Phyllobacterium zundukense: one gene and its partner. The protein of the gene in region 1 interacts with the protein of each later gene in a pairwise test. Links are inferred from orthologs where the notes say so. Each region holds a gene or a part of one and is shown on either strand. Other genes may lie near its edges. The genes, in order: sfsA and N8E88_RS19550.

Region 1 (3,319 bases):
GCAATCACCTCGCGCGGATAGACCGGGGTATGGTCCACCGTCCCGACTTGTTGGACTTCATCGGCGATCAACGCATTTTTCTTGTCCAGAAACAGGATGCGAAATTGTTCGCGCGACTCAAATGCCATCGCCGCGACGCAATAATCCATGACCTTGCTCCATGAGCTCAACACCGTCTTTTCGCGAATGTCGCTGCGGATCACGCGGTGGGTTAGCGCGGCGACGAGCTTGAGGTCGAAGGTAACGGCAGGACCGCACCCCTTCACCTCGCGCAAAAGATGTTCTGGAGCGCCAAGAACCTCTGCCAGTGATCCGAAGCGGGCAAGGAGGGCCTTGGCCAAGGGCTTCGTATCGCCTTGCTTGATCGAGCGGTACAGCAATATTTCCAGCATCTCATAGTCGGCAAATCCCGCATGCCCGACTTTTTGAAACCGCTGCCTTATCCGCTCGCGGTGCCCATGGTAATGCGGAAGCTCCTCGTCAGCATCGCTCTTCTGCTCGGCGTTGCGGACGACGCTACCGGCTGCAACGGGTGGTTGTTTGGGGGAGAGTTTTGCGGAGGGCTCGTTGAAGAAGAAAGTCTGTTCCGGCTTTTCTTCGCTCATTGAGCTACCATCCTATTCGAGCTTGAGGCCCGGCGCGAACAGGCCGGCAGGAGACAGGGTGAAAACCTCGCAGCCGTCCTTGGTGACACCGACCGTATGCTCATATTGCGCGGTAAGCGAGCGATCGCGCGTAACGGCTGTCCAGCCATCGGCGAGCACTTTCACATGCGGACGGCCGAGATTGATCATCGGCTCGATGGTGAAGATCATGCCCTCGCGCAGTTCGACGCCTTCATTCGGCGTGCCGTAATGCAGAATGTTCGGCGCATCGTGGAAAAGCCGACCAACGCCATGGCCACAGAAATCCCGCACGACCGAGCAACGTTCTGATTCCGCATAGGCCTGGATAGCTGCGCCAATAGCGCCGGTTCGCGCACCGGGACGCACGGCTGCAATGCCGCGCATCAAGCTCTCATGCGTGACTTCCATCAGGCGCTCGGCCGCGCGCTTGATTTCACCAACCGGGTACATGCGGCTGGAATCGCCGTGCCAGCCATCGAGTATATAGGTCACGTCGATATTGACGATATCGCCTTCCCGCAGCGGCTTGTCGTCGGGGATGCCATGGCAGACGACGTGATTGATCGAGGTGCAGCTCGACTTCGTATAACCGCGATAATTGAGCGTGGCAGGCAGAGCGCCATGATCCGCACCGAAATCGAAGACAAAACGATCGATGGTGTTGGTCGTGACACCCGGCGCAACGATGGACGCGAGCTCATCCAGGCAGCGTGCGGTCAACAGGCAAGCCTTGCGCATGGCCTCAAACCCTTCCGGGCCGTGAAGCCGGATCTGCCCGGTATTTTTCAAGGGCGCGCTCTGTGCGTCGAGATAGGTAACCATATTCGTTCCGCGTCAATCGATAATTGGCATCGTGCTGATAGCAGCGATGCCCGTGGGTGTGATGTGGCATTTTACTGCGTAAGCTTCAACCCCGCGCCGCATCGCCCGTTCAAACGCCGCCGCATAAACTGGATCAAGATCGCCGCAAATTTTCAAACGTTCGCAGTCTCCGCGCTGGATGACGTAGAGCATGACACCACGATGACCGTTTTCAACCATGTTGCCAAGCTCATCCAGATGTTTTGCGCCTCGTGCGGTTGGGGAATCGGGAAATTCTGCAAGTCCGGCGGACCTTGAAAAATGCACGTTCTTGACCTCGACATAAGCGTCAGGCCGATCCGGGTCACGCAAGAGGATATCGATGCGCGAATTCGAGCCATATTTTTGCTCGCGTCGGAGCTCCGCATAGCTGCTCAATGAGGGCAGGAGGCCCGACAGAATCGCTTCTTCGGCAATGCGGTTTGGCAGGCCCGTATTGATGCCAACCATGATGCCTTGCGTCTCGACCAGCTGCAAAGTGTGTGGATATTTGCGTTTCAGCCCGTCCGAAATCGACAACCACACCCTGATGCCCGGGTCCGTCAGGCCCAACATGGAGCCGGTATTGGGCACGGAACTGGTGACCGGATTGCCGTCGTCCAGAATAATGTCAGCGAGAAAACGCTTGTAGCGTTGTACCAGCCGGCCGGTGACGAGAGGGGAAGAAAATATCATGCCAAGGATGTAACCGAGATGATGGACCGCGACAACATGCTGGCACAGCATATAAAAAAACCTGCCTCTGAAAGGCAGGTTGAGTTTGCTCTGGGGTGGGAGAATCGGGCCAGCTTGGAGGTTGAACTGGACCCTGCTGCCGCAAATCAATGTGGCAGTACCAAGATAATAGGTCAGACTCCTGATTCGGGTCTCATAACTTTGTCTAACAGGCGGTGACAAAGCTTGAAATTACCGGGCTGTTCTAATCCGCAAGAGTGTCACATGCTACGCGGAGGGACGAAACTCATCAGGAGGAGACGTGATGAAACTCAAGTTTTTCCTACCGTTTGTTGCTCTCGCTGCATTCACATTGGCGGGTTGTAACGACAAGCCGGCTGAAACCACAACGACCCCGCCGGCAACGACAACCGAACCCACAACACCAGCTCCAGCACCGACAACTCCCGCCCCGGATCCGGCAAAGCCAGCACCCGCCAACTAGCGCGGTCCGCAACAAATCAGACGGCCAGCTCACCCGGAGTTGGCCGTTTTCTGTTGCAAGCAAACATCGCGGGATGAGAGCTTTTGCAAGCAAGCAATTGAATTTTCGAGAAAAAACCTGGTACGCCCAAGGGGAATCGAACCCCTGTTTGCGCCGTGAAAGGGCGCCGTCCTAACCGCTAGACGATGGGCGCCGCTCGGTTAAGCGGCTTATAGTGAAACAGTTTTTGCGCCGCAAGCCCATAAAGCGTTCTTTTTTCGAAAAAGTGCAGTTTGTGGCCATCGATCAACCAGCGTTGGTGCCCTGCGACCCTGCGGGGACAGCATTTTGTGCTGAATGCTCAGCCAGCCCTGCGTGTACAGCGCCAGTTCCAATCCCGGGTTGGTCCAATATCGACGTGAACTGATTCGGTGTGACAATAGGTACCGACACCGCCTCGTCCGGCCATCGAGCGGGCGAAATTGGCCAATTCCCACTTGGAAACCCCGGGGACTTGTATGTCTGCTGCAGCGCAAGACATGTGCAGCGACGCCTTCGCGCCGTTAACAAGCCGGTTGTAGGGCGGGCTACGATAGCCCGACGTCACAATCACGGACTTGCCGTATCTGCGTTCGATTGATTTGAGCATGCCGACGAGTTGCGGCTTCAGGCAGGCAACCTGGACATTTTCGCG
Region 2 (3,291 bases), 1.4 Mb from region 1 along the record:
ATCAACACCCAATCGCCGCCAGAAAGACCTTCGATTTTGGCATTGTTGCCATGCCCGCTCTCTTTCAGAGCACGCAAAAGTTGGTCTGCAACCGCCGCTACATGACGATGCGAACGTCCCGATGCGATGATCATATGATCAGCAATGACGGACTTGCCTCGAAGGTCGATGGGGATAATATTTTCAGCCTTTGCGTCTTCAAGACTGGCAAGGACCGATTGAAGGGCAAGAGATACGGAATTGATACCGTTCATCTCTGCCGGTGAAGGTGCCAAAGCATCCTTCTTCTGAAATGCTGTTCTCAGTGTATTTCCTTTCCCTTAAGAACAACGCAACGCAGTTTTGTACCCATACTGCACACCAATAAGATAGGCAGAGTCGCATGACAGTTTCAAGACGTCATATCGAACTAACTCGCTGCTACTGTCATGCTCCAAATTAGGGCCACATCGCTGAAACGTTGCTTCACGTCTTTGGTTTCATCACGCCGTTGCGAATGGCCGTCGATGATAGCAGTGACCTCGGCCCATGAATGAAAGTCCATGCTGGCGCGTGTGAACGGGCCAGGATCGACGCATCATCTTCATCAATACGGGCATAACCGAACGTTTTGGCCACACGGGATGAAAGGAAAGCCAAAGTGGATCCCGGACGATCGATAACCGCAATCGGAAATGTCAAAGCGATCTTTTGCCAGCGCTGCCAGAGGTGGAAGTCCGCAAGATTGTCCGCGCCCATGATCCAGACAAAATGCACGCCGGCGTTGCGACCTTTGATCATAGCCAGCGCGTCGGCCGTGTAGCGGATATTGTGGGCGGCTTCGAATGCCGTAATTTTGACGCGGGAGTCGTGGATCAGTTCTTCACAGCGTTCCAGGCGCTCTGCCAATGGCGCCAGATGGCGCGTATCCTTCAACGGATTGCCCGGCGTGACAATCCACCAGAGCTGGTCGAGCTTCAGGCGGCGCAGTGCAATTTCAGTCACCAGCGCGTGACCTGCGTGTGGCGGATTGAAGGAACCGCCAAACAGCCCCACCGTCATACCCTTTTCAACGAACGGCATGCGCAGATGCGCTTCACTGACGCCTGGAAAGGTCTTTTGCAAGCTTGCCTTTATTGTCACGAACGAATCTGGCCGTTACCGCGCACACGGTATTTGAACGAGGTCAATTGCTCGACCCCCACTGGACCTCTGGCATGCATCTTGCCGGTTGCAATTCCGATTTCGGCGCCCATGCCGAATTCACCACCGTCAGCAAACTGCGTAGAGGCATTATGCAAAAGAATGGCCGAGTCGATCTCGTTGAAAAACCGCTCCACGACGCGAGGGTCTTCGGCAACGACAGCTTCGGTATGATGCGAGGAGTAACGATTGATATGCTGTATCGCGCCGTCCACACCATCAACCAGCTTCACCGAAATGATGGCATCGAGATATTCCGTGGACCAATCTTCTTCGGTCGCAAGCTTTACATTGGCAAAAAACTTTCTGACAGCACCATCTCCGCGCACTTCGCAGCCCGCAGTTTGTAGATCTTCCAACAGTGGCACTAGATGGGTTGGTGCAACAAGCCTGTCGACAAGCAGCGTCTCGGCCGAACCACATACACCGGTACGGCGCATCTTGGCGTTGATGACAATCTTGCGCGCCATTGCCAAATCAGCAGAGGCATCGATGTAGAGATGGCAAAGTCCCTCAAGATGGGCAAACACCGGCACGCGCGCTTCAGCTTGCACCCGGGCAACCAGGCTTTTGCCGCCGCGCGGAATGATCACGTCGAGATTTCCATCGAGACCTTTGAGCATTTCGCCAACGGCAGCACGATCGGTGGTCGGCACCAATTGGACCGCAGCCTCCGGAAGGCCAGCAGCTGCTAGTCCTTCGAGCAAGGCTTCATGGATAGCCTTTGATGAATGCGCGGAATCCGACCCGCCGCGCAAGATAACAGCGTTACCGGATTTGAGGCATAGCGCACCTGCATCCGCAGTTACATTCGGTCGGCTCTCGTAGATCACGCCAATAACGCCGAGGGGAGTGCGGACGCGTTCGATATGCAGGCCATTCGGGCGATCCCATTCGGCAATGACGTCTCCAACCGGATCCCTGAGACCGGCTATTGCACGAATGCTCGCGGAAATCCCGGCAACCCGGCTATGGTCAAGCTTGAGCCGGTCCAATAACGCCGATGACATGCCCGCTTTTTTGCCGTTCTCGATATCGCGGTCATTGGCTTCGAGAATACCGGTCGCACGCCTATCAACTGCGTTTGCCATTGCTGCGAGCGCTTCGGTCTTCTTGTCAGGAGACGCAGTGGCAAGAGATTGCGCGGCGGCGCGTGCCTTGCGGCCGATTTCGGCCATCAATTCGGCAACCGGCAGGTCTTTATCCACTCGTCGCAACATCTCTTACTCCTTGGCCGTCGCAGCGCGCTTTGCGGCACGCACCACCAGATCATCGCGATGGATCATCGCGGAACGGGCATCATAACCGAGAATCGTGCCAATCTCATTGGTCTTGCGCCCCGCAATCTTTACGGCATCGGCAGCGTCGTAGGCAACAAGTCCGCGAGCAGCCTCACGACCATCGGGTCCGAACACAGCGACTGTATCGCCCCGTGTGAACTGGCCCGCAACTTCGCGAACACCGGCAGCAAGCAATGACTTGCCGGATTTGAGAGCGACAAGCGCACCCTCGTCGATCACCAGCCGCCCGGATGGTTCAAGATTGCCGGATATCCAGGTTTTCCAGGCATTGACCGGCGTCAAGCTGGCTTTGAACATCGTTGACCGTTCACCTCGGTCGATGGCGGCCAGCGGGTTTAGCCGCGTGCCCGATGCGATGATCATGGCCGTTCCCGCGGCATTCGCGATCTTGCCCGCATCCAGCTTGGTTTTCATGCCGCCGCGCGAATATTCCGATGCAGCTGCACCAGCCATCGCTTCGACATCGGGCGTAATCGCCTCGACGACAGGTAAAAATTGCGCATGCGGATCCTGGTGCGGTGGCGCAGTATAGAGCCCATCGATATCTGAAAGCAGGATCAGGAGGTCCGCGCCCATCATGGTCGCAACCCGTGCAGCAAGCCGGTCGTTGTCGCCATAGCGGATTTCGGTGGTCGCAACCGTGTCATTTTCGTTGATGACAGGAACTGCCTTCAATCGCAACAAAGTCCCTACTGTCGCGCGCGCATTGAGATAGCGGCGGCGTTCTTCAGTATCGGCAAGGGTTAAGAGAATCTGGCCGGCACGCAATTTGTGGTGGCTCAAGACCTCGGCATAAGCTTTGGCCAAT

Evidence for each region.
Region 2: the proteins of sfsA (region 1) and N8E88_RS19550 interact in binary tests that used the Escherichia coli proteins (3 or more experiments, as listed by UniProt). The link is inferred for Phyllobacterium zundukense from one-to-one orthologs.

The regions. Positions count from the first base shown.
Region 1 is NZ_CP104973.1:2,851,992-2,855,310, forward strand. The notes cover bases 312-3,308. They hold sfsA (DNA/RNA nuclease SfsA), read right to left. Parts: upstream 2,163-3,308; coding sequence 1,461-2,162; downstream 312-1,460. Other genes in these bases: radC (RadC family protein), read right to left, coding at 312-605; map (type I methionyl aminopeptidase), read right to left, coding at 618-1,448; N8E88_RS26360 (hypothetical protein), read left to right, coding at 2,467-2,646; N8E88_RS26370 (YcbK family protein), read right to left, coding at 2,987-3,308. Also shown: more of radC, read right to left, coding at 1-311; more of N8E88_RS26370, read right to left, coding at 3,309-3,319. UniProt on the Escherichia coli protein: Binds to DNA non-specifically. Could be a regulatory factor involved in maltose metabolism.
Region 2 is NZ_CP104973.1:1,469,940-1,473,230, reverse strand. Bases 261-3,229 are described here. They hold N8E88_RS19550 (glutamate-5-semialdehyde dehydrogenase), read right to left. Parts: upstream 2,403-3,229; coding sequence 1,119-2,402; downstream 261-1,118. Other genes in these bases: proB (glutamate 5-kinase), read right to left, coding at 2,406-3,229; N8E88_RS19555 (nicotinate-nucleotide adenylyltransferase), read right to left, coding at 466-1,062. In the rest of the region: rsfS (ribosome silencing factor), read right to left, coding at 1-254; more of proB, read right to left, coding at 3,230-3,291. UniProt on the Escherichia coli protein: Catalyzes the NADPH-dependent reduction of L-glutamate 5-phosphate into L-glutamate 5-semialdehyde and phosphate. The product spontaneously undergoes cyclization to form 1-pyrroline-5-carboxylate.